One region of the Rhizobium sp. TAL182 genome, then DNA from elsewhere that is predicted to be linked to it. Evidence: predicted binding sites of a transcription regulator. Region 1 holds the regulator's gene; the other holds the start of a gene.
The links. The regulator LexA, encoded in region 1, represses DNA repair genes until DNA is damaged. The targets are predictions, from matches to a motif close to TGTTCNNNNTGTGTTCNG.

Region 1 (5,647 bases):
CTCCTTCAGCGTGCCGGCGACCATAAAGGCGTGATCGCGGCTCTCCATCTGACATGGGCCGGCAATCAGCGACAGGCGGGCGGTATTGGAAAAGGTGACCTGGCCTTCGCCTTCGCCGATCCTGACTTCGGAATTCGTGTCGGTGCTCATCGTTTTTCCTCGAAGGCGAAGAGCGCACCCTGCCCGGGCGTGGGCTTCACCAGAATGCGGTTGTTCTTGCGCGTGTAGGTCACCCCGTTAGCAGCCAAATGCGCTTCTGTCACGGCAAGATCGGCGACAGTGAAGAGGATTGCCCGGCCGCGCAGGCCACGATCGGCGGAGGAGACGACAAGCTCGAAGTAGGCCTCCAGCCCTTCCGGCGTCATCAGGCTGATCTTCGCATTCGATGCCGCGATATTCACGCCGAAACCGGTTTTCTCGGCCGCCGCCTGCCCTATCGCAAGTCCGACGAAAGCGGCGAATGCCGCCGGGTCCGGCGCACAAAGCGCGATCTCGGCGATACCGATCACGCCATTGGCATGCGTCTCCAGCGCGGCGCGATCTGTCGGGAACGAATTGATGCGCTGGCAGGTAAAGAGAAAGAAATCGGGGGCGCGCAAATCAGCTGCAAAGGCCAGCTTGAAGCTGCCGACGCTCTCCGAACCATCCGGCATCCGCATCGGCCGGCTGAATTGCAACATCTCACCGGCGCTCGCGCCGTTGCCGACGAAGCGCTTATGATCGACGCCGGCATCCTCGCTGAGGAAGGCCAGCGCAGAAAGTCCCTCCTCGCCGCAGCGGAAACGGAAGGCGCGATTGCGGGCAATGAAGACATTGCCCTGGCGGGCCGCTGCCTCGCTCTCCTCGACACTCGCAACGCCAAGCGGCTCCAGATAGGTCTTGTCGGCGAAAAAGACGCAGGCATTCTCCGTTCCGAAGGGATGGCGCGCATCAGCGGCGACGGTGAAACCGAGCTTGCCGAGCCTTTCACGCGCCAGATCGATATTGACCACGGGCAGCACGACATGATCCAGCGGGTGCGACTTGGCGGAATGCGCGTTCATGAATATCCCTCCTGAAACCGGCAAGAGATGTGCGACAGCACCTCGCTCAATGCAAGACATGTGCACCAATCCGGCGAATGAAAATAAAAATCTCGACGAGTTGGCGCGAAGTTTTACGGAAATTTAGCTACTTGCGGAACACATATGGAACATATAGTGTCTGTTCTGGATTTGTTTCAATCACGGGGTCTGACGTCGATGCTCACGCGCAAACAACAGGAGCTTCTCCTTTTCATTCATGAGCGCATGAAGGAATCCGGCGTCCCTCCCTCTTTCGACGAAATGAAGGATGCCCTGGATCTCGCCTCGAAATCCGGAATCCACCGGCTGATCACGGCGCTCGAGGAGCGCGGCTTCATTCGCCGCCTACCGAATCGCGCCCGGGCGCTTGAAGTGATCAAACTTCCGGAGGCCTATAACCCCAGCCTTCAACAGCGCCGCGGTTTTTCGCCGAGCGTCATCGAGGGCAGCCTCGGAAAGCCCCAGCCGGTCGCCGCCCCCGCTGCGCCAAAGCCGGTCGCCGACAATGGCAACTCCATCTCTGTGCCGGTCATGGGACGTATCGCCGCCGGCGTTCCGATCTCGGCGATCCAGAACAACACCCACGACATCGTCGTTCCCGCGGATATGCTCGGCTCCGGTGAGCACTATGCGCTGGAGGTCAAGGGCGATTCGATGATCGATGCCGGCATCTTCGACGGCGATACCGTGATCATCCGCAACGGCAGCACCGCAAGTCCCGGCGATATCGTCGTTGCCCTCGTCGACGACGAGGAAGCAACGCTGAAGCGTTTCCGCCGCAAGGGTGCCTCGATCGCGCTCGAGGCCGCCAACCCGGCCTACGAGACCCGCATCTTCGGACCCGACCGCGTCAAGGTGCAGGGCAAGCTCGTCGGCCTCATCCGTCGCTATCACTGACGCCGGATGGGCCGGAATCGGTAAAACGATCGTTGCGCCAATCATAGGCGCGGTGGCGCATCCATGGTCGCGACAAAGCATCGAAGGCGGTGGTGACCTCCAGGTCGGCACCGGCGAAGCGCAATTCGACGGAACCGGTCCTGCGCAGCGTCTCGCCGGTGAAAAGCGTGCCGCCTGAGCGGCAGCTGTCGAAGCGCAGACGGACCGAGGTCACGACGATATCGGCCGTATCGCAGGCCGGGCCGAGATAGGCGGCATTGTCGATGACGGTGACGATATGGCCATTGCCGAGTCTTGATGTGCACCAGGCTTTCTTGACGCAGGAAAAGCGGTTTGCTTCACCGCCTGCTGCGGCTGCCCGCATCGCTGCGCTCGCTTCGTTCTGCTGATCGCGGGAAAGCCTGACACGGCGGTCTTCTCCTTCCGGCGGGATAGCCGGACCATCCAGCATCTTCGGCGGATCATGTGTCGGCAGGACCAGCGCTCGCTGCCACTGGTCGAAGATGAAATCCGGCGGGTTTTCACGGTTGGAAGCTATTGCCTCAGCCGCGACAACCGCAACCAGACTGCCATCCTCCGAAATCACCAGATCCGGCGGCCGGGGAGCCGGCAGAAGCAGCACGATGAGCGTCGAGATGGCGATGATCGATGTGCCGACATGGCGCAGTCGGGTGCGCAGCAGCGTCAGCAGCAGAAAGCCTGCCACCGCTACTGCGAAATACCAGGCGGGCAAGCGGCCGACGCCGATATCACCGCCCCAGCCGGACACCGTCTTGGCGACCGCAATCACCAGATCGAGGCCGAATCCGACCACCTTCCAGAGCGGAGCGTCCACACCGAAAGGCATGAGCAACATCGCCAGCAACCCGGCCGGCATGACGATGAAGGAGATGATCGGCATCGTCGCAAGGTTTGCCGGCAGGCCGTAAGCCGTCAGGCGATGAAAATGCTCGATCGAAAACAGTGCGGTGGAAAAGCCGCCGATCAGCGAGGTCAGGAAGACGCCGCCGAAGAAACCGGCGACGGCAACCACCGGCCTGATGATCGGCAGTTTCAGAAAAGCGTTTTCGCGGACACGCCTGTCCTTCCAGAGCTGATAGCCCGATACCAAAGCCAATGTCGCGGCAAAGGACATCTGAAAGCTCGGTCCCAATACTTCAGAAGGTGAAATGGCGATGATGATGAGCGCAGAGAGAACGATATTGCGCAGGCTGATCGACGGCCGATCGAAGAAGATGGCAATCAGCATAATGGCCATCATGATAAAAGCGCGCTCGGCCGAAACCCCGAAACCGGAGATCAGGTAATAGGCGGTGACGGCGATGAGCGCGCCGGCGGCGGCGAATTTCTTTGTCGGATAGGCTTGGGCGACACCGGGAAAGAGGCTGAGCAGCATCCGGAAGCCGACGAAGAAGATGCCGGCCGACAGCGCCATGTTGAGGCCCGAGATCGCGACGACATGGGCAAGGCCGGACTGGCGCAGCGCCTCCGTCGTCGTCTTCGAGATGGCGCGCCGTTCATCCGTCACCAGGGCAGCGGCAAAAGCGCCGGTGTCACCGGGCAGGATCGATCTTATGCGGTCGCCGATGCTGCTGCGCAGGCGGTAGAGCCATTCGAGCAGCGCGTCCGTCGACCTGTCCGCCTGCGGGCCTGCCTCCAAGTCGAGTTTCTCCGGCGCACCGTAGAAGAAACCGTTGGCGCCGATGCCGTCGAAATAGGCACCGAAGGAGAAGTCGTTGAGCGCGGGAAGTGCGGGGCCGGCCGGCGGCGTCAGCCGTGCCTTGCCGGTAATGATGTCGCCGATCTCGAAAGGCGCATCGGCGCCCCGGACGATCGCGGTGATGCGTCTCGGCGGCCGTTTCAGCTCCGGCGCCTCGGTGCCGGTGACGGCAAGAATGTAGCGCCAGCGCCCGCGGCCGTCGCCTTCCCGCCGTTCGACACGGCCGGTCACCGTCGTCGTCACGGATGAATCGAGGATCACCGTCGAAGCCCGCCAGCTCTCGAACTGAGCCGTGAGCATGCCGCCGGCGAAAAGTGCCAGCGCCATGAAACTTGCGCGCAAGACCGGCCGGCTGGGACCGGTGAGGAAAACCGCGGCCGCCGACACCAGCAGGCAGAGCAGCGATGCAACGAGGGGAAAATCCGATCTGCCGAGAAACCAGAAGGCCGAGCCGGCTCCGAGGAAGACCGGCGAGAACAGCAGCAGGCGGCCATGATCGGCCTCTTCGCCCAGCATGCAGGCTCCGGCACGCAGCGATTGCCGGGCGGTGGCCAGCAGCCGACGACGCAATGGGGTCTGCGACTGCGTCCTTACCGATTGAGTCACCACCGCAGGCGCAGGAAAATCCGGCGGATCGGCAAGGCCGACGCCCGCTTGCGGCCGCAATTCGGCTGTCGTCAATTCCTGCATGCCCCGCCCAAGATCACCCCGTAAAGTCGCCAGAATGCAACCTCCAAGCAAATCCGGCAAGGATAATCGATTGAAATATGAGGGAAAATCTTAAGCGGCAAAAGACCAGTCGAATCATCGGCTTCCGCTATGCGTGCGGCTCATTGCTGCAGTGCCTAAAAGGTGATGCCGCAATGCACAAAATGCCGTCACGGTAACTTGGCATTAGCGTTGCGATCATATAGCTATCGGAAAGGACGCTTAACCCCTATGGCGCTTTTGTGGCGCCACCGACATTTCGGAGGATCAGCATGACGGATCAAAGCGCTACAATAAAAATCGGTGACAAATCAGTCGACCTCGCCGTTAAAAGCGGCACGATCGGCCCGAGCGTCATCGACATCGGTGCTCTCTACAAGAACACCGCTTCCTTCACTTACGATCCGGGCTTCACCTCGACCGCATCCTGTGAATCGAAAATCACCTATATCGACGGTGACGAAGGTGTGCTGCTGCACCGCGGTTATCCGATCGAGCAGCTCGCAGAGCATGGCGATTTCCTCGAGGTCTGCTACCTCCTGCTCTACGGTGAATTGCCGACGGCCGCGCAGAAGAAGGATTTCGACTATCGCGTCACGCACCATACGATGGTGCATGAGCAGATGAGCCGCTTCTTCACCGGCTTCCGGCGCGATGCGCACCCGATGGCCGTCATGTGCGGCTGCGTCGGCGCCCTGTCGGCCTTCTATCATGACTCCACAGACATCACCGATCCGCACCAGCGCATGGTCGCCAGCCTGCGCATGATCGCCAAGATGCCGACGCTTGCCGCCATGGCCTACAAGTACCATATCGGCCAGCCCTTCGTTTACCCGAAGAACGATCTCGACTATGCCTCGAACTTCCTGCGCATGTGCTTTGCCGTTCCGTGCGAGGAATACGTCGTCAATCCGGTTCTGTCGCGCGCCATGGACCGTATCTTCATCCTGCACGCCGACCACGAGCAGAACGCTTCGACCTCGACCGTCCGCCTCGCCGGCTCGTCGGGCGCCAACCCGTTCGCCTGCATCGCCGCCGGCATCGCCTGCCTCTGGGGCCCCGCTCACGGCGGCGCCAATGAAGCAGCGCTCAACATGCTGACCGAAATCGGCACGGTCGATCACATTCCGGAGTATATTGCCCGCGCCAAGGACAAGAACGACCCGTTCCGTCTGATGGGCTTCGGTCACCGCGTCTACAAGAACTACGATCCGCGCGCCAAGATCATGCAGAAGACGACGCATGAAGTGCTGGGCGA
Region 2 (5,647 bases), 390 kb from region 1:
ACCGGCTGAAGGTGCGGCTGCTGCAGCCGGAGGATGATGGCGGCAAGCCGCTGCAGATCTGGCAAATCACCGACATCACCGCCGAACGCGACGATCAGGAGCGCTTCTTCAAGGAGCTGCAGAATGCGATCGACTATCTCGACCACGCGCCGGCCGGCTTCTTCTCCGCCGGCAGGAAGGGCGAGATCTTCTACCTGAATGCGACGCTTGCGGAGTGGCTGGGTCTCGACCTGACCAAGTTCCTGCCGGGCTCGATGTCGATCGGCGACTTGGTGGCGGGCGAGGGGCTGGCGCTGATCCAGTCGGTGCAGGCCGAGCCCGGCCTAAAAAAAACCGTGACGCTGGATCTCGATCTGCGCAAGACCAACGGCCAGAGTCTGCCGGTGCAGATCCTCCACAGCGTCACCTCGATGCGCGACGGCGCGCCGGGCGAAAGCCGGACGATCGTGCTGGCGCGCGGAAAGAGCAGCGAGAGCGGCCAGTCCGCTTCGGCTGCGGCCATGCGCTTCACCCGCTTCTTCAACAATACGCCGATGGCGATCGCCTCGGTCGACGGCGACGGACGCATCCTGCGCACCAACGCGCCGTTCCTGAAGCTGTTCTCCGGCATCGTCTCGCGCGACGACCTGGAAAAGGCGCCGTATCTCGAAACGATCGTGCAGGAGAGCGACCGGCCGCAACTGGCCGCGGCGCTGACGGCCGCCAAGGACCGGCAGGGTGACATCCCGCCACTCGATACCCGCACGCCGACCGACGAGGCGCGCTATTTCCGCTTTTATGTCAACGCCGTCATCGATCAGAGCGACGAAGCGCCAGAAGAGGCGGCGATCGTCTATGCGGTCGAGGTGACCGAGCAGAAGGCGCTGGAAGCGCAGATGGCGCAGACGCAGAAGATGAACGCTGTCGGAACGCTCGCCGGCGGTATTGCGCATGACTTCAACAACGTCTTGACGGCGATCCTGCTTTCTTCCGATCATCTGCTGCTGCAGGCGCGTCCTTCCGATGCAAGCTTCGCCGATCTGATGGAGATCAAACGCAACGCCAACCGCGCCGCGGTGCTGGTGCGCCAGCTGCTCGCCTTCTCGCGCAAGCAGACGATGCGGCCCTCGGTGCTGAACCTCACCGATGTCGTCGGCGACCTGCGCATGCTGGTCGACCGGCTGCTCTCGGGCACCAATGTCAAGCTCGATGTGCAATATGGCCGCGATCTCTGGCCCGTCAAAACGGACCTTTCGCAATTCGAGCAGGTGCTGATCAATCTCTGCGTCAATGCGCGCGACGCCATGCCCGACGGCGGAACGCTGACGTTGCGCACCCGCAATCTGACCGCTGCCGACGTCGCGGCCTTCAACTATTCTTACATGCCGGCCGAGGACATGGTGCTGGTCGAAGTCGCCGATACCGGTACAGGCATCGCGCCCGAGATCATGGACAAGATTTTCGAGCCCTTCTTCACCACCAAGGATGTCGGCAAGGGCACCGGGCTCGGTCTCGCCATGGTCTACGGTATCGTCAAACAGTCTGGCGGCTACATCCAGCCGGAATCCGAAGTCGGCAAAGGCACGACCTTCCGGGTCTTCCTACCGCGCCACATCCCCGAGCCGGCGATTGCCGCGGAGGCGGGTTCGATCGACAACGCGATCAATGAAGTCCCAGCCGCCCCCGCGGTGGCCGCGCAGCAGCCGGAGGACCTGACCGGCTCGGCCGTCGTCCTTCTCGTCGAAGACGAGGAAGCGGTGCGCCGCGGCGGCAAGCGCATGCTGGAAACGCGCGGCTACACCGTGCATGAGGCGGGCTCGGGCGTCGAGGCTCTGAGCATCATGGAGGAGCTTGAGGGCAAGGTCGACATCGTCGTTTCCGATGTCGTGATGCCCGAAATGGACGGCCCGACGCTGCTGCGGGAGCTGCGTAAGAACTACCCCGATCTGAAATTCATCTTCGTCTCCGGCTATGCCGAGGATGCCTTCGCCCGCAATCTGCCGCCGGATGCGAAATTCGGATTTTTGCCGAAGCCTTTCTCGCTGAAGCAATTGGCTGTTGTGGTGAAAGAGACGCTGGACGGGTGAGGGAAGTGAGTGTTGGAGGGCACGCTGTGCCGTGCCGCACCCCCCTCGGCCCTGCCGGGCATCTCCCCCACACGGAGGGAGATCGGCTGGGCGCAGCGGCTTCCCCAACCAAGTATCCATTGCAGCTTGGCGAAACGTTGATGTGAACCGAAGATTTCGCAGCTTGTAATCTCCCCACCTGTGGGGGAGATGCCCGGCAGGGCAGAGGGGGGCTGGAACGGCACCACCTATCTGGGCAAGGCGGTTCCGGCCAGCCCCGTAGGCCTCACTCCCCCAGCGCCACGGCAATCTCTGCCGCCAGCCGCGCATTGTTTTCAACAAGCGCAATATTCGTCTTGAGACTCTGGCCGTCCGTCAGGTCGAAGATGGTCGAGAGCAGATAGGGCGTCACCGCCTTGCCGGTCACTTCGTCGCGTTCGGCACTGTCCAAGGCCCGCTCGATGTAGATCTCCATCTCTTCACGCGCGATCTCGTCGGCTTCCGGCACCGGATTGGCGACGAGCATGCCGCCGTCGATACCGAGCTGCTCGCGCACCGTCTGGAAATTGGCGATGGCCGCTGGGCTGTTCAGCGACAGCGGACTGCGGATGCCTGAGGAGCGCGACCAGAAGGCGGGGAATTCTTCGCTCTCATAGGTGACCACAGGCACGCCGCGGGTCTCCAGCACTTCGAGAGTCTTCGGAATGTCGAGGATCGCCTTGGCGCCGGCGCAGACGACGATAACGCCGGTGCGCGCTAGCTCCTCGAGATCGGCTGATATATCGAAGCTTTCCTCGGCGCCGCGATGCACGCCGCCGATGCCGCCTGTGGCAAAGACACGAATGCCGGCGCGGGCCGCCGCGATCATCGTCGCCGCGACCGTGGTGGCGCCGGTGCGGCGCTCGGCGATCGCGAAGGCAAGATCCGCGCGCGACACCTTCATCACCTCGGTTGCCTTGGCAAGCTGCTCCAGTTGCGCGGCTTCAAGGCCGATATGCAGCGTGCCGTGGATGACCGCGATCGTCGCCGGCACCGCGCCCTGTTCGCGAATGATCGTCTCGACGCTGCGCGCCATTTCGATATTACCGGGATAGGGCATGCCATGGGTGATGATGGTCGATTCCAGCGCCACCAGCGGTGCGCCGCGCTGCTTGGCGCTGGCGACCTCCTTCGAATAGGCGATCGGCAGAAGAGGGGAGATTGGCTTGGTCATGATCTTGTCCTGTGATCGGCAGAGCATGATAGCGAAAAGCGTGGCGGCTCTCGAACGGCATCATGCTCAACTCTTTAATTCAGTCGCTTCAATGTAGAATTCTGACCTCGGGAACAAGGGCAAGCGCCTCATTCAAGAGGTCCGGCGTCAGATTTTCGTTGACGGCGTGCCGCGACTGCACCGTGAGCGCTGCCGCCGCCGCGCCGTGGCGAATGGCCTCTTCAAGCGGCAGGCCTGATATCAAGGCGGCGAGCGTGCCGGCGGCAAGGGAATCGCCGGCGCCCGTGACATCGGCGACGGTATCGGCGATTGGCGGCTGCAGCGCCACGGCGCGGTCTTTGCAAATCGCAACGAGCTCGCGCCGGCCGCGGGTGACGACGGCGTTTCTGATGCCGATCTCGTTCAGGAGCGGCAGCCAGCCGCCCGAATCCTCCGGCTGCACGCCTGTAACGGCAGCGGCTTCGGCCTCGTTCAGGAACAGATAGTCGATATCTCCAATGCAGGGTTTCAGCCGGACCACCTTGGCCGGCGAGATGGCGATGGCCGCGACGGGTTTGGCCAGGAAGTTCGCCTTGGCGACAATCGCCGCGATCGTCTCTTCCGGCAGATTGGCGTCGACGAGAATGAAATCATGGGCGGCGAAGGCCTCGCGCACCCAGCGGATGGACAGGCGCCGCGGCACGAAGAACCGATAGAGATCCATGTCGGCAAGGGCGATCACGAGGTCGCCGTTGTTCTCGATGATCGCTGTGTAGCTCGGTGTCTTGCGGTCGAGGAAGACGAACGGGCGGTCGTCAATGCCGGCGAAATCGGCAGCTTCGCCGACCATTTCGCCGAAGGGATCGCCGCCGCGCGGCGAGATCATCGTCACGTGAAAGCCCAGTCTTGCAAGGTTGCGCGCCGCATTGAAACCGCCGCCGCCCGGCTCCTCGAACCAGGTGCCGGGATTGCTGGCGCCTGGCGCCGTTTCGCCGGAGATGCGGCCACGCCTGTCGACATGGGCACCGCCGAGAACGAGAATCTTTTTCATCAACTCACCCGCTCTCATAACCCGCGAAGGGCGAATCGAAGCGTTCCGCCTGGCTGCGACAAAGCCGGCTTATATGGTCTAAGCCGTTGCTTTGCATCGATTAAACAAAAGTAGAACACGGACCGTTTTGCCTTTCTCTTTCAAATGTTTGTACGCCTATTGCGGGAATGGAACAAATCGGGTACAAACTCGACATTGCTTGAGCGGCTTCAATAACCTAAAGGTGGATCGGATGTCTCAGAATTCATTGCGGCTGGTAGAGGACAAATCGGTGGACAAAAGCAAGGCGCTTGAAGCGGCACTCTCACAGATAGAGCGGTCGTTCGGCAAGGGCTCGATCATGAAACTCGGTTCCAACGAGAACGTTGTCGAGATCGAGACGGTTTCGACGGGCTCGCTTGGCCTCGATATCGCGCTTGGCATTGGCGGCCTGCCGAAGGGCCGTATCATTGAAATCTATGGGCCGGAAAGCTCGGGCAAAACAACGCTTGCGCTGCAGACCATTGCGGAATCGCAGAAGAAGGGCGGCATCTGCGCCTTCGTCGATGCCGAACACGCGCTCGATCCGGTCTATGCCCGCAAGCTTGGCGTCGATCTGCAGAACCTTCTGATCTCGCAGCCAGACACCGGCGAGCAGGCGCTCGAAATCACCGACACGCTGGTGCGCTCCGGCGCCGTCGACGTTCTCGTCGTCGACTCGGTCGCCGCCCTGACGCCGCGGGCCGAAATCGAAGGCGAGATGGGCGACAGTCTGCCGGGCATGCAAGCCCGCCTGATGAGCCAGGCGCTGCGCAAGCTGACCGCTTCGATCTCCAAGTCGAACTGCATGGTGATCTTCATCAACCAGATCCGCATGAAGATCGGCGTCATGTTCGGTTCGCCTGAGACAACGACGGGCGGCAATGCGCTGAAATTCTATGCCTCCGTGCGCCTCGACATTCGCCGCATCGGCTCGGTCAAGGAGCGCGAAGAGGTGGTCGGCAACCAGACCCGCGTCAAAGTCGTCAAGAACAAGATGGCGCCTCCCTTCAAGCAGGTCGAGTTCGACATCATGTATGGCGAAGGCGTGTCGAAGACGGGCGAACTCGTCGATCTCGGCGTCAAGGCCGGTATCGTCGAGAAGTCAGGCGCCTGGTTCTCCTATAACAGCCAGCGTCTCGGCCAGGGCCGCGAAAACGCCAAGACCTTTCTGCGCGACAATCCGGATCTCGCCCGCGAAATCGAGCTGGCGCTGCGCCAGAATGCCGGTCTGATCGCCGACCGGTTCCTGCAGAATGGCGGTCCGGATGCCGATGACGGCGATGCCGCCGTGGAAATGTAATTTTCGCGCTTGAACTTGATCTGATATTTCAGCCGGCT

Region 2: a site for LexA is predicted at 4,457-4,474, ahead of recA (recombinase RecA). Genes of this name have one in related genera too.

The regions. Positions count from the first base shown of each region.
Region 1 covers NZ_CP021024.1:2,112,717-2,118,363, reverse strand. Annotated here, with positions in the region: gene kdsA (3-deoxy-8-phosphooctulonate synthase) at 1-150, opposite strand, end outside; gene Tal182_RS10665 (VOC family protein) at 147-1,043, opposite strand; gene lexA (transcriptional repressor LexA) at 1,242-1,961, shown strand; gene Tal182_RS10655 (ComEC/Rec2 family competence protein) at 1,942-4,197, opposite strand; gene Tal182_RS32710 (hypothetical protein) at 4,174-4,395, shown strand; gene gltA (citrate synthase) at 4,662-5,647, shown strand, end outside.
Region 2 covers NZ_CP021024.1:2,500,368-2,506,014, reverse strand. Annotated here, with positions in the region: gene Tal182_RS12610 (PAS domain-containing sensor histidine kinase) at 1-2,066, shown strand, start outside; gene Tal182_RS12600 (pseudouridine-5'-phosphate glycosidase) at 2,332-3,258, opposite strand; gene Tal182_RS12595 (carbohydrate kinase family protein) at 3,347-4,291, opposite strand; gene recA (recombinase RecA) at 4,521-5,609, shown strand.